3 regions of the Nonomuraea sp. NPDC049141 genome follow, and region 1 is predicted to be linked to each of the others. Evidence: riboswitches for the same ligand, from Rfam matches in the RefSeq annotation. Region 1 holds a riboswitch; each other region holds the start of a gene.
What was found. A riboswitch is a leader RNA that binds a small molecule or an ion and turns the genes downstream of it on or off. The one in region 1 is predicted to bind S-adenosylmethionine.
Positions count from the first base shown of each region.

Region 2: it holds a riboswitch for S-adenosylmethionine, as region 1 does, so the genes downstream of both, AB0B91_RS18465 (aminotransferase class V-fold PLP-dependent enzyme) here and AB0B91_RS40520 (GNAT family protein) in region 1, are expected to answer to the same signal.
Region 3: it holds a riboswitch for S-adenosylmethionine, as region 1 does, so the genes downstream of both, thrC (threonine synthase) here and AB0B91_RS40520 (GNAT family protein) in region 1, are expected to answer to the same signal.

Region 1 covers NZ_JBEZDR010000016.1:109,766-114,593, forward strand. Annotated here, with positions in the region: gene AB0B91_RS40505 (hypothetical protein) at 1-425, shown strand, start outside; gene AB0B91_RS40510 (hypothetical protein) at 409-954, opposite strand; gene AB0B91_RS40515 (hypothetical protein) at 1,067-2,056, shown strand; SAM riboswitch class I at 2,112-2,200, shown strand; gene AB0B91_RS40520 (GNAT family protein) at 2,208-2,831, shown strand; gene AB0B91_RS40525 (hypothetical protein) at 2,842-3,363, opposite strand; gene AB0B91_RS40530 (WD40 repeat domain-containing serine/threonine protein kinase) at 3,470-4,828, opposite strand, start outside.
Region 2 covers NZ_JBEZDR010000005.1:507,461-512,288, forward strand. Annotated here, with positions in the region: gene AB0B91_RS18455 (cytochrome P450) at 87-1,277, opposite strand; gene AB0B91_RS18460 (TerC family protein) at 1,287-2,012, opposite strand; SAM riboswitch class IV at 2,115-2,230, shown strand; gene AB0B91_RS18465 (aminotransferase class V-fold PLP-dependent enzyme) at 2,273-3,583, shown strand; gene AB0B91_RS18470 (DoxX family protein) at 3,586-4,158, opposite strand; gene AB0B91_RS18475 (NADH-quinone oxidoreductase subunit D) at 4,280-4,828, shown strand, end outside.
Region 3 covers NZ_JBEZDR010000032.1:33,522-38,349, forward strand. Annotated here, with positions in the region: gene AB0B91_RS57280 (MFS transporter) at 1-251, opposite strand, end outside; gene AB0B91_RS57285 (trehalose-6-phosphate synthase) at 253-1,677, opposite strand; gene AB0B91_RS57290 (RNA polymerase sigma factor) at 1,709-2,263, shown strand; SAM riboswitch class I at 2,343-2,483, shown strand; gene thrC (threonine synthase) at 2,497-3,729, shown strand; gene AB0B91_RS57300 (MoaD/ThiS family protein) at 3,753-4,028, shown strand; gene AB0B91_RS57305 (cold-shock protein) at 4,268-4,468, shown strand; gene groL (chaperonin GroEL) at 4,778-4,828, shown strand, end outside.

The DNA.
Region 1 (4,828 bases):
TGGCCGAGGTGTCCGCGGTCGTCATCGCCTTCATCCCCGCGGCGCACCGTGCGATCACGTTCATCCCCTGGCGCGCCTTCCTGCTGTGGGGGCCGCTCGCGCTGGCAGGGCTGACCGCCGGCAAGGCCGTCATGCGCTGGGTGAACGTGATGATCTACCACGACATCATGACCTGGAAGCCCGTGCCCTGGCTCGTCGTGGTGGCGCTGGCGGCCGGATACGCGTGCCGATCGGTCGTGGGGCGACGGGCGGCGCTGCTGCTGTTCCTACCGGTGGCCGTCCTCGGCAACCTCGGCGACCTTCCGTACGTATCCACCCCGACAGCCTTCGCCCAGATCGGCTGCGCGGCCCTGGCCTTCGCCGCCGCGGCGGCCCTGACCTGGCGCCGGAGCGGTCCAGCTACTCCCGTCAGGAGCCGACCTTAGGGGCTTTCACGATCTTTGCGACATGAGTGCAATCGATTTCGACGCCTCCCGATTTTCCTGCTTCGCAGACAAAACCCCAATCTCTTACTATTTCGCCAACGACGCCGGTCAGCAGCCAAAGGAAAACCAGCCCCGATAGGGTGAACGCCGTTGTCAGCATGCCGGGCGTCCCGTCCGTCGCGCCCCGCATCTGCGCGAAGAACACTATGACTCCCATGATCGAGAGCAACAGGCCGCTCGAAAAACCGGCGACCCAATACTTCTTCGCCGCGAGGCGCGAACGCTTGGAAGGAGTACGCCGCTTCTTTACTGTGACCAGGACGCCACAACGGCCGCACTGTGACACGCCCTGATGCGTGAATTCAGGATCCTGCGCCAGCGGTGCGAGGAGCATCGGCATCGCGGTCGGCGTTTCGATGGCATCCGGGCCATAGCCGCCCCTGGACACATACCTGACGTAGCCGAGCTGCCCCCATATCGGTTCCGGCTCCAGGGGAGAGTTCGCCTTGTGTGCCGCCGGACGCGCCATGTCACCCGCCAACCAGTCACGCCCCCTCTAGAACCTCATGGTGGAGTCTGCGGTAAGTGGGACGGCCCGTAAACACCCGCAGGTAGAAGGCCGTCGCCATGGGCAGGTACGTATGACGATGGACATCAGCGGAGGCGGCTTGTCGAATCCGATTGCATACGAGCAAGGCGGCACTCAATATGGACCCGGAATCCCAATGAGAGCCGGTGCTCAGATGGAAAACCATTCGAAATACCCACGAATCAGACATCCTGTTAAGCGGCGGCGTTGGTGGAATCGGCCCGCCGTGAAATGGGCCGGAACCGCCATTGCCACCCCGGTGCTTGTCGGCGTGCTGATCTGGGCGATACAACAGCCGTTCACCCCGTCGCCCCGCCCGAGCGCCACACCGGAGCCTCGCACGCCCTCACCGACCCCTACACGCCCCGCGGGGCCGCCACTGTCAGTCGATCTCGTCCAAGTGGAACATTCGGACCTGCATAACACCTGGATCTTTCCCGAGGCAGTGACCCTCTCAGGTGATCAACTTGCCCAGATCAATGCCCTGCCGGAATATTCAGATGCACAGCACAGATGGTTTCGGCAACAAGGTGGCGTCGACCCGTACAGCACCGACTTCAAGATCGTCGTTCACGGAAACGCAGATCGGCCCGTGCGCATCGTCGGAATGAAGGCGGTCCCGCGCTGCGGCCCACCGCTCACCGGCACATTGTTCGAGAGCCCGAGCGCGGGCAGCGAGGACAGCATAAAAATCGGCCTCGACCTCGATGAAACCGACCCCCGAGGCAAGACACTGGTCAACGACACAGAATGGGGTGGAGATTACTTCCGCGAGAAGACGATCTCCCTCAAACGCGATGAAGAGATCACTTTTCAAGTGACCGCGGCAACACAGAAGCATTACTGCGAGTTCTCGATCGCGCTCGATGTGCTCAGCAACGGCAAACTGATCAATCAGCGCATCGACGACCACGGCAAGCCGTTCAAAGTCAGCGCCCGCAACACCGACTATGCCTCCTACCAGAAGATGTATATCGGCGGAGTAGCCAACGCCGACGGCGACGGCAAGTGGCGCAGCGTGGATCCGCAGACCTACCAGTAGATCGCGTTGACGTTTGACGTCGCCCTCCACACTGGGGCAGGATCTCTCTCCACCGAGATCATCCAGAGGATCCGAGGGGCCTGGCCCGATGACGGTCCGGCAACCTGCCCGAGGGCAAGGTGCCAACGCCAGGAACGATGAGGAGAGTCCCATGAGCCTCCGGCTCGATGTTCCTGTGCTCCACGGATCGTCCGTTCGGCTGGAGCCGCTGGCGATGAGGCACGCGCCGGATCTGGCGCGGGCGGCAGAGGAGGATCGTTCCTCCTACGGTTTCACCTTGGTTCCCCGGGCCACCGAGATCGAGGATTATCTGGCGGCCCAGTTCGCTCGGGTGGCCGACGGGTTGACGCCGTTCGCGCAGGTTCGGGTGCGGGACGGGATGGCGGTGGGATGCACCGCGTTCTGGGATCCCCGGACCTGGCCGGACCGGCAAGACCTGTGCGCCATCGAGGTCGGTTGGACCTGGCTCGCGGCATCGGCGCAGGGCGCCGGGATCAACCTGGAGGCGAAGCTCCTCCTCTTCACCCATGCGTTCGAGACGCTGGGCGTCACGCGCGTCGACCTCAAGACCGACGCGCGCAACGAGAGGTCACGTCGGGCCATCGAGCGCCTCGGCGCGCGCTTCGAGGGGGTGTTGCGTAGCTGGTCGCCGTCCTGGGCGCCCGGCGAAGCGGGGAAGCTGCGAGACTCGGCCATGTTCTCCGTGGTCGCCGCCGAATGGCCGGCCGTCAAGTCGGCGCTGCACACTCGCCTCACCACCGTGAGCGCCGGGTAGTCCCCGTGCATCACGCGATGATCATCGCTACCAGAACGAGGGCCGACCCACCCATCACCACGGCGTGCCGAATGTTCTGGAGGATGGGCATGACCCAGGTGGGAAACCCGCCCTCGGCAGCCTTGAGCAGGGCCCGCACGTCGATGCGCTGAAGCATCGGGTCACCCTTACGGTCGAAGGCGGCCTTCACCGACTTGGCGGCGGTCAGGTTGCTGTACAGGATGAGGAAGTTGCCGGCGAGAACGATCGGCTGGAAGACCCAGGAAAGGGTCTGCCCCCAGTCGCTCCCGGACAGGTTGAGCACGGCCAGCACCGTCATGACCAGGGCGACCGTCACGGGGACGACCGTTTCGTGGCCACTGGCGTCGAAGCTGAGCTTGTTCTCCTCCAGGACGGAGCTGGGCACTCCCTGACGGGTCAGTTCCGCCTCCGCGTTCGCTTTCGCACTGCCCCCGTAGCGGTGGCGCACCAGCGGGATGCTCAGGAAGGCAAGCGCGATGAGCAGTTGCAGTGCCGCGGCGAATGTGATCATGGTGGGTGTTCTCCTCGTCCCGGTGTTCCGTTCTCGATGAAGACGACGATGCCCACCACCACTGAGACCGGGCTGACCGCGCGCTGTCACGAGCCGGCAGCGACTGTCAGCCTGGACGGGTGACAACCGTCAGGGCCGACTTCGGGCAGATCTCCCGGTACGCGACGTCGCCCAGGTAGTGGCTCCACTCCGCTTCGGTGAGCCGGCGGCCCGCGCGCCCGCACACCAGCGCGGCGACCCGTTCGGCTCCGACGGGGATCTCCAGGATGTCGCCGTCGGCCGAGTAGTACAGCGTGCCGCCGTCGGCACTGAAGGTCAGCGAGTCGACATTCTGGATCGTCGCGGGGTCGAAGTCGCCGCCGAGCCGCCGCCTGTTGACGGGGTCCCAGAGCTGGAGTACGCCACCGCTGGCCGCCGCGAGCACGTCCCCGCTCGGTGAGAAGGCCAGGACGCTCGCGGGACCCGCCGCTTTCGGCAGCATGGGACGCAATGCCGTCGGCCCGGAGGGATCCCAGAGCGAGACGCGTCCCGTCTCGTCGTAGGCGATGGCCATGAGACCACGGCTGCTCAGGGCGACACCGTCCCCGCCGGAGGTGGACGTGTCATAGCCCTCCCCGACCAGCTTGCCGGTAGCCACGTCCATGAACCTGCCGGAGCCGGTGGCGAGCCTCTTGCCGTCGGGCAGGTACGGGCCGCCGTCGCTGGTGGTGGGGCTGTCGTGCAGAACCCGGCCGGTGGCCGCGTCGAGCACGGTGAGCCAGTACTTCAGGGTCTGCCCGTCCGGGCCGAGGACGAGCGCGATCGTCCTGCCGTCGGGGCTGAAGACGGCCCGCAACGGTGGGAATCCGTCGACGGCGTGCCGAGAGCGGATCGACCAGATCCGTTTGCGGGTACCGACGTCGACCAGCTCGATCCGGCCGGACTCCGGCGCGATGAGCAGCCGTCTGCCCAGCTCGTCGAACTGCAGCACGGCCAGCATGTCCGGGTCGGCTGGAAAGCGGGCGACCTCCTTGCGCTCGCGCATGTTCCAGAGCCGGACGTACTTGCTGTCAAGGCCGCGGATCGCGGCCCACCTGCCGCCGGGACTGACGATGGCGTCGTCGCCCCCCGTCCTGATCGAGGCGGCGCGCGTGGACAGGTCGACGCTGATCACCGCGTCGTCCATCAGATAGCGCAGGGTCGAGCCGTCGAAACCGACATCGGACAGGTCGCCCTCGGACTGGTACGTGAGCAGCTCAAGGTCGTGGTCGGCGACCTTCCACACCTGGAGCTTGCGTACGTTGAACGCGGCGAGGTAGCGACCGTCGGGGCTGAAACGGAGCCGCGGGAAGTGGCCGACGCAGACGTCACAGGTCCAGACGTCCTTGTTACGACGGCGTCCGGTGGAGGTGTCCAAGAGCACCACCTCGCTGCCCGCGCAGGCCAGGGTGGCGCCGTCGGACGAGAACGCGGCGACCGAGTGCGT
Region 2 (4,828 bases), on a different contig from region 1:
GGGGTCCTTTCGCCATACTTTCGCCTGGGGAGTGGGGGGCGGTTGTTCGCGGGGTCGGAAACGGAGCGGTCTGTGCGAAAGCGCGGCTAGCCGGTTGTGAGGTCGAGGGACTGCAGGCCGCGGATGACGTAGCCGGGCTTCCACTCCGGCTCGGTGACGAGCTCCAGCTTCGGCGCCCGCTCCAGCAGGGCGCCGAACGACTCGATCAGCTCCAGGCGGGCCAATGGCGCGCCGAGGCAGAAGTGGATCCCGGCCCCGAAGGAGATGTGCGGGTTGTCCGGCCGCCCGACGTCGAGCCGGTCCGGGTCGTCGAACACCGTCTCGTCCCGGTTGGCCGAGCCGAACAGCAGCGCCACCTCGGCCCCGCGCGGGATCTCGACCCCGTGCACCTCGATGTCCTCCAGCACCCACCGCTCGAACATCTGCAGCGGGGTGTCCCAGCGCATCAGCTCCTCGACGGCCGTGGGCAGCAGGCTCCGGTCCGCGCGCAGCCGGGCCAGCTCGGCGGGGTTGCGGAACAGGGACCACCAGCCGTTGCCGGTCACGTTCACGGTCGCCTCGTGGCCGGCGTTGAGCAGCAGCACACACGTGCCGACCAGCTCGTCCTCGGTGAGCTCGTCGATCGCCGCGAGCGCGCTGATCAGGTCGTCGCCCGGTCGCACGGCGCGCTCGCGCGCCAGGTCCGCGAGGTAGCCGGCGAACTCCGACGCCGCCTTGGCGGCCAGGTGCTGCGACTCCAGGCTCGGGTTCAGCTCGTACATGCGGCAGATGTCGGCCGACCAGGGGCGCAGCAGGTGCCGGTCCGCCTCGGGCACGCCGAGCATCTCCGCGATGACGGTCACCGGCAGCGGCTCGGCCACCTCGGCGATCAGGTCGCCGCCGCCCTTCTCGACGTACGCGGCGACCAGCCCCTCCGCGATCGACCTGACCCGGGGACGCAGCGACTCGACCATGCGCGGCGTGAACGCCTTGGAGACCAGCCGGCGCAGCCTGGTGTGCACCGGCGGCTCGACGTCGAGCATGCCCGCCCTGGTCACCCGCCAGAACGGCTCCTGGAACTCCGGCTCGGCCGGTCGGCCGAACTCCTCGTGCGTGGCCACGTGCAGGTAGGAGCGGCCCAGGCGACGGTCTCTGAGCAGCGCGTTCACGTCCGCGTGCCGGGAGACCAGCCACTGACCCGTCGGCTCGAAGTAGCTGACGGGCGCGTCATGCCTCAGCGCCGCGTAGGCGCCGTACGGATAGGCGACAAAATCCGGATTCCAGGGGTCGAAGCGCACTATTTCATCTTATGAGGATGCTTGCTTGGCATGCCTGCTGCGCATCCGGATGTTGAGCAGCTCCACGATGACCGAGAATGCCATCGCGAAGTAGATGTAGCCCTTCGAGATGTGCTGGCCGAGCCCCTCGGCGATGAGCACCACCCCGATCAGCACCAGGAACGCCAGAGCCAGCATCTTGATGCTCGGATGCTTGTCCACGAACCTGCTGATCGGCCCCGATGCGAACAGCATGACCAGCACCGCCACGATCACCGCGGCGATCATCACGCCGAGCTCGTCCACCATGCCCACGGCGGTGATCACCGAGTCGAGCGAGAACACCACGTCCAGCACCATGATCTGCGCGATCACCGAGGCGAACGACGTGACGGCCCGCGTCTTGCCGTCCTCCTCCTTCAGCTCCATGCTGTGCCCGATCTCGGTGACGCTCTTGGCCAGCAGGAACAGACCGCCCAGCAGCAGGATCAGGTCGCGCCCCGATATCTCGTGGCCGAAGACCTCGAACAGCGGCGCGGTCAGCCGCACCACCCACGACAACGCGAGCAGCAGGAGCAACCGGCTGATCAGAGCCGCGCCCAGACCCATGACGCGGGCCCTGTCACGCTGCTCCGGCGGCAGCTTCCCGGCCAGGATGGAGATGAAGATGATGTTGTCGATACCGAGCACGATCTCCAGCGCGACCAGGGTGAAAAACCCGATCCAGATCTGAGGGTCGGTCACCCAGTCCAGCATTAGTACTCCTCACGGCAGGGGTTTCAGGTTCCAACGAGGCAAGGGCCGCAGAAGTTCACCGTTGTGATTGATGGCCGAGTGTCGGTTATAGTGCGGGGTGTAGGTCATGAGTGCCAGCGCACAGCCCCGGCTTGCTGGCCGGCAACCCTCGCGTCCGCGGCGGGGTGCCCCGGGTGAAGACCTGGTCCGTCACGAGGTGTGGCGGGCAAGCGCGGGCTTGCTGGGTGCTCCAGGGGTCCGATGTCCCCAGGAGGTGCGCCATGTCCACTTTGACGATTTTCAGCTCCCTGCCCGCCCAGGCCACCGAGACGCCGGTCGGGCACAGCCGTCCGATCCCCGCCGTGCTCGGCACGGATCTGGAGGTCCCGGTCAAGGGCGGCCGGCTCGTGACGTACGCGAACCTCGACTACGCGGCGAGCGCCCCCTGTCTGGAGCCGGTCAGCGCCGCCGTCACCGCCGCGCTCCCGGCCTACTCCAGCGTGCACCGCGGCGCGGGGTACGCCTCCCAGCTCACCACGGCCCGCTACGAGCAGGCCCGCCACACGGTCAGGGCCTTCGTCGGCGCCCGCCCCGACGATGCCGTGATCTTCACCCGCAACACCACCGACGCCACGAACCTGCTGGCCCGCTGCCTGCCCGAGGGCACGACCGCGGTCGTCTTCGACACCGAGCACCACGCCTCGCTCCTGCCCTGGAAGCGGTCCGTACGGCTGGCGCCGCCCGCCTTCCCCGGTGAGGCGGTCCGCGTGGCCGACGAGGCGCTGGCCGGGATCGACGGCCCCAAGCTGCTGGTCGTCACCGCAGCCTCGAACGTCACCGGCGAGCTCTGGCCGATCGCCGCCCTGGCGCACATCGCGCACCGCCACGGGGCCCGGATCCTGGTGGACGCCGCCCAGCTGGTGCCGCACCGGCGGCTCAACCTGACCGCGCTCGACCTCGACTACGTCGCCTTCTCCGGCCACAAGCTCTACGCCCCCTTCGGCGCCGGGGTGCTGGTCGGCCGCCGTGACTGGCTCTCGTCCGGCGAGCCGTACCTGAAGGGCGGTGGCGCGGTGCGTTCGGTCGCCGCTGACGTCCAGGAAGGTGACGTCCAGGAAGGTATCGAGTGGCATGACGATGCCGAGCCGCGGCACGAGGCGGGCACCCCTAACGTGCTGGGTGCCATCGCCTTGGCCGCCGCCTGTGACGCGCTCAGCGCGACCGGCTGGACCGAGCTGGTGCGCGAGGAGGAGCGGCTGATCGCCCGGCTCCGGTCCGGGCTGGCCACGATCGAGGGCGTGCGCGAGCTGTCGCTGTGGGGGCCGGACCAGCCGCGCGTGGGCATCGTCTCGTTCGTCGTGGACGGGCACTCGGCGCGCGAGGTGGCCGAGGTGCTGTCCGGCGAGTACGGCATCGGCGTGCGTGACGGCAAGTTCTGCGCGCACCCCTTCGTCCGGCACCTGCTCGGCACCGCGGACGGCGGCTGCGAGGACGACACGGCCTCCGCGGTGCGTGCCTCGATCGGCATCGGCACCACGGAGGAGCACGTGGACCGCCTCGTCGACGCACTCCGGGACCTCGCCGCCCGCTGAGGTCAGCCGGGCGGTGGGCGTCTGCGCGATGGCTCGTCGGCGACGGTCTCATCGAAGTACCCGGTGGGGCGCGTGGACATGGGTCTGGTGGTGTCCGCCTCCGGTCTGATGGAGGTGGCCGGGGCGTGACCGGCGAGATCCTGCTCGGCCGCGCGGCGCTCGGCGCGCCGCCGGTACGTACTGTGCAGGATGCCGTCGATCCCGATCCGGCCACCGCCCAGCGCCACGAGCAGCAGGCAGACCACGCCCAGCGAACCGGCGAGCTCCCAGCCGCCGTTCTGCACCATGACGCCGTGCCCACCGTGGACGAACATGATCGCGCCCAGCATGTCGATCAGCAGCCCGAGGGCCGCCAGCCGGACCAGCAGGCCGATGATCAGCAGCGCCCCTCCGACGCTCTCCACGACGATGGCGAACAAGGCCGAGAGCTGCGGCAGCGGCACGCCGATCTGAGCGAAGGCGGCGGCCGTGGCCGGCACCCCGCCCTGCAACTTCTGCCACCCGTGGGTCACGAAGATCACACCGATCGCCACTCGCGCGATCAGGGCGGCCAGATCAAAGCCAATTCTTTGCACGGTATAACTCCCCCCGTTCCCGGTATTCCTCCCCTGTCAGGTAGGCAGGATGCGCCGGCATAACGTTCCTTGACCCTGTCCTGTGCTGGATCACCACCACTGCTGGTGGCAGCATTGCCATATGACGGAACGCGTGGTCGGGATCGGCGTCGGGGCGAAAGAGCTGGCCACCGAGGACATGATCCTCAATATCGGCCCTCAGCACCCGTCGACGCACGGCGTGCTCAGGCTGCGGCTCACCCTCGACGGCGAGCGCATCGCCACGGCCGAGCCGATCATCGGCTACATGCACCGGGGCGCGGAGAAGCTGTTCGAGGTCCGCGACTTCCGGCAGATCATCATGCTGGCCAACCGGCACGACTGGCTGGCGGGGTTCGCCAACGAGCTGGGCGTGGTCCTGGCCGCCGAGCGCATGCTGGGCATGGAGGTGCCGGTCCGGGCCGTCTGGGCCCGTACGCTACTGGCCGAGCTCAACCGGGTGCTCAGCCACCTGATGTTCCTCGGCTCGTACCCACTGGAGCTGGGCGCGATCACGCCGATCTTCTACGCCTTCAACGAGCGCGAACGCATCCAGGCCGTGATGGAGGAGATCTCCGGCGGCCGGATGCACTACATGTTCAACCGGGTCGGCGGGCTGAAGGAGGACCTGCCGCTCGGCTGGCTCGACCGG
Region 3 (4,828 bases), on a different contig from region 1:
ACCCAGGTGGTGACCCGCCTGCCGTAGCGCCTGGTGAGGAAGGTGAGGGAGAGGCCGGCGAGGATCGTGCCCACGGCCATCGCGGTGCCGTGCAGGCCGGCGACCATGCCGGAGGTCCGCTGGTCGAGGCGCAGGAGCGGCAGGGCGCCGCTCAGGCCGTAGATGAACGTGGCGAACGTGCCCAGCTGCAGGTAGATCAGCCAGGTCGGCCGGTCCCTGACCAGGCGGACGCGCTCTGAGATCGACGACATCCTAGGCCAGCGCGTCCAGCTGGGCGGCGAACCACTTCTGCGGCGGGAGCGCGGTGGCCGCGACCTCCAGCAGTTCGCGGCGGCGCGTGCGCTCCTCCTCGGGCATGACCAGCGCGTCGTGCAGCGCGACGGCGGTGCCGGTCACGTCGTAGGGGTTGACCAGGAGCGCGTGCGCGCCCAGTTCGGCCGCCGCGCCCGCCTCGCGCGACAGCACCAGTGCGGCCCGCGGCGACAGGATCGGGCCCTCCTTGGCCACCAGGTTCATGCCGTCGCGGATCGGGTTGACCAGCAGCACGTCGGCCAGCCGGTAGGCGGCCAGCGAGCGCGGGTAGTCGTCGTTGACGTTGAGTATCAGCGGCTCCCAGTCCTCGGTGCCGAACTCGTCCTCGATCTCCTGGGCGCAGCGCTGCACCGAGGCGGTGTATTCGCGGTATTCGGGCAGGTCGTGCCGGCTGGGATAGGCGAACGCCAGGTGCACCACCCGGCCGTGCCACTCCGGATGCGCGTGCAGGAACTCCCGGTAGGCCACCAGCCCGCGGACGATGTTCTTGGACAGCTCGGTGCGGTCGATGCGGACGATCAGCCGGCGGTCGCCGACCTGCTCCCTGAGCGCGGCCATGTTGGACTCGACGTCGGGCTCGTGGGCTCGTTCCCACAGCGCCGCGCCGTCCACACCGAGGCCGTGCACGCCGATGTGGGTGGTCCTGCCCTCGTGCGTGACCGTACGGCCGGTCAGATCCACCTCGGCGCCCAGCAGAGCCCGGCAGCAGTCCATGAACGCGCCCGCCCAGCGTTCGGTGAGGAACCCGGCGTGGTCGGCGCCCAGGATGCCCTCCAGGACCTCGCGGGCGACGTCGTCGGGCAGCAGCGAGAAGTATTCGGGCGGCGCCCACGGCGTGTGGCTGAAGTGCGCGATGCGCAGGTCCGGCCGCTCGGCGCGGAGCATCGCCGGGGTCAGCGTGAGGTGGTAGTCCTGGACCATCACGCGGGCCCCGTGCCCGGCCTCCTCGGCCAGAGCCAGCGCGAAGGCGCCGTTGTAGTCGCGGTAGGACTCCCACTCCCGCTGGAACCTGGTGCCGAACAGCGGCGCGTTGGGGATGTCGTAGAGCAGGTGGTTGACGAACCACAGGGTGGAGTTGGCCACGGCGTTGTAGGCGCGGTGGAAGGTGGCCGGCGGGATGTCCAGCATCCGCAGCGCGCCCGTGTCGTAGCCGGCCTGGTCGAGCCGGCCGCCGGGCGCCTGGCGTACGGCGCCCCGGTCGCCGTCGGACAGGGCGGCGCAGATCCACAGCACGCCGTCGTCCTTCATGACCCCGGAGAGCCCGGACACCAGCCCGCCACCACCGCGCTTCATGGTCAGCACACCGTCGTCGGAGACGGTGAACGAGACGGGTCCTCTGTTAGAGGCGACAAGGACGCTGTTCATTAAAGTTCCCTCCGACCATAGGATCCCAGCTATGGCGCTTGATGAGCTAACCGAGGAACTGGCCCGCTCCGCCGCTGCCGGAGATCATCGCGCACTCGGTGAGCTCCTGAAGCGGATCGAGCCGGACGTGATGCGGCACTGCGCCCGAATCCTCCCCTACCACCAGGATGCGGAGGAGGCGTCGCAGGACACCCTGCTCGCCGTTGCGCGCAACATCGGGCGCTTCGAGGGACGGGCCAGGTTCAGCACCTGGCTGCACATCGTGACGGCCAACTGCGCGCGTACGACGTACCGCACGCTGAAGCGCCGCTCGGCCGAGCAGACCTCCGACGAGTTGCCCATGCAGAAGCCCGACGCGCGGCGGGTCAGTGTGATCGCCGGGTCGCGGCTCGACCTGCTCGACGCGATGGAGGCACTGGAGGCCGACAAGCCCGACCTGGCCCAGGCGCTGGTGCTGCGTGACATCGTGCAGCTCGACTACAACGAGGTCGCCGAGCAGCTCGGCATCCCGCTCGGCACCGCCAAGTCACGCATCCACCAGGCGCGCAAGTATGTTCAGGGAGTGCTGGGCGACGACTATCGCTGAGATCGTACGTCTCGCTTCCTGAGACGGACGGTCGCTTGACGGGCCTGGCCAGGTACAGTCAGAGCAAACAACTGAATATTGCTCATCCAGAGGGGTGGAGGGACCGGCCCTGCGAAGCCCCGGCAACCCTCCCGGATTCAGACTCGCGACCTGGCGAGGCCGACCGGGACAGGTGCCAATTCCGGTCTGCGGTCAAGGTGGCCGCAGGCGAAGATGAGGGAAGGCCTCGCTTCATGTCGCACGATTTCGGACCCGCCGTAGCCCTCTCCTGCCGCGAGTGCGGCGCCCGCTACGACCTCGGCCCAAGTTTCGCCTGTCTGGAGTGTTTCGGGCCGCTCGAAGCGGCCTACTCCTTCGGTGACGTCACCCGGAAGGACATCGAGTCCGGCCCCGCCAACATCTGGCGCTACCGCTCACTCCTCCCCGTCCCCGTGGACGTCGCCACCAAGCCGAACATGAACCCCGGCTGGACCAAGCTCGTCAAGGCCGGCAATCTCGGCCGGGCGCTGGGCATCAAGTCCCTGTACGTCAAGGACGACTCGGGCAACCCCACCCACTCCTTCAAGGACCGGGTGGTGGCCATCGCCGTCGAGGCGGCCCGTAACTTCGGCTTCCACACCCTGTCGTGCTCCTCCACCGGCAACCTCGCGGGCGCGGTCACGGCCGCCGCCGCCAGGGCCGGGCTCGACGCCTGCGTGTTCATCCCCGCCGGGCTGGAGCAGGCCAAGATCGCCATGGCCCGGGTGTTCGGCGGCAAGCTGGTCGCCATCGACGGCTCCTACGACGAGGTCAACCGGTTCTGCTCCGAGCTCATCGGCGACCCGCTGGGCGACAAGTGGGGCTTCGTCAACGTCAACCTGCGGCCCTACTACGCCGAGGGCTCCAAGACGCTCGCCTACGAGATCGCCGAGCAGCTCGGCTGGCGCCTGCCCGAGCAGATCATCATCCCGGTGGCCTCCGGCTCCCAGCTCACGAAGATCGACAAGGGCTTCAAGGAGCTGGTCGCACTCGGCCTGGTCGAGGACACCCCGTACAAGATCTTCGCCGCGCAGGCCAACGGCTGCTCGCCCGTGTCGACCGCCTACAAGGCCGGCCTCGACGTGGTCCAGCCGGTCAAGCCCGACACCATCGCCAAGTCGCTGGCCATCGGCAACCCCGCCGACGGCCCGTACGTGCTCGACATCGCCCGCCGCACGGGCGGGTCGGTGGAGGACGTCACGGACCCCGAGATCGTCGCCGCCATCAAGCTGCTGGCCTCGACGGAGGGCATCTTCGCCGAGACGGCCGGTGGCGTCACCGTGGGAGTGCTGAAGAAGCTCGTCGAGACCGGGCAGCTCGACCCGGAGGCGGAGACCGTGGTGCTCAACACCGGCGACGGGCTCAAGACGCTCGACGCCGTCGCCGACGACGCCGAGCCCACGGCAGTGATCCGGCCCTCTCTCGACGCGTTCCGCGCGGCTGTCTGACAACCAGGAAAGGCGAGTTAATCATGAGCGTTTCTGTGCGGATTCCCACCATTCTGCGCACCTACACCGGGGGTAACGCGGAGGTGAGCGGGGAGGGTGCGACTCTCCGCGACGTGCTGGCGAAGCTCGACTCCGACTACCCGGGGATCGGCGCGAGAATTCTGGATGAATCGGGCAAGATTCGTCGTTTTGTCAACGTTTACGTTGGCGAAGAGGATGTCCGTTTTGCCGATGGTCTTGACACGGCAGCCCCCGAAGGCACGCAGATCTCCATCATCCCGGCGGTCGCCGGAGGGTGACCACTCGCTCACGTCAGAAGGCGCTCCCATCTGGGGCGCCTTCTGTTTTTTCCGACAATTCAATGTTGAACTACTCACTCACGGATGAAATGCGTAATTTGTAGATTGACTCTGTTGCCAAACGCTGTGCCACAGGTATGGTCGAGGGCGATCGCCTGGTGATATCTCCATAAGTCGGGCGATTGAGGGTCTCGCGTTGGAATGGGCGGGATCTATGAGCCCAGTAAGAGGAGTCGGAAGTGGCGCAGGGCACCGTCAAGTGGTTCAACGCGGACAAGGGCTACGGCTTCATCGCGGTAGACGGTGGTAAAGATGTATTCGTCCATTACTCAGCGATCATGATGGACGGCTATCGCTCCCTCGAACAAGGCCAGCGCGTCGAGTTCGAGATCACCCAGGGCCAGAAGGGCCCCCAAGCGGAGGCCGTGCGAGCGGTCTGAATCACGAAGTTGGCAAGTACCGGCAGGTCGCACGGCTCCGCAGTCCGGGCGAAACCGCCACTCCTGCTTCGTCGACTCGGTTGCGGCGGGTCCATGACGGGCCCGCCGTACTGACTGACCTGGGCATGCTGGTGTCTCGGCTTGCACTCGGCAGGGTAGAGTGCTAAACAGTTCGTTGGCACTCTCTGTTCGAGAGTGCCAGCACTGGATCGGGACGATGGGGTCTGCCGAACGGAGATGCAGGCCCATGCCGTCGCGGGCGTCGGCTCGGTCCATTGAAGCCACCCTGCATCTGGGAGGTCTAGCCTTATGGCAGCCAAGATGATCGCGTTTGACGAGGACGCCCGGCGCGGTCTCGAG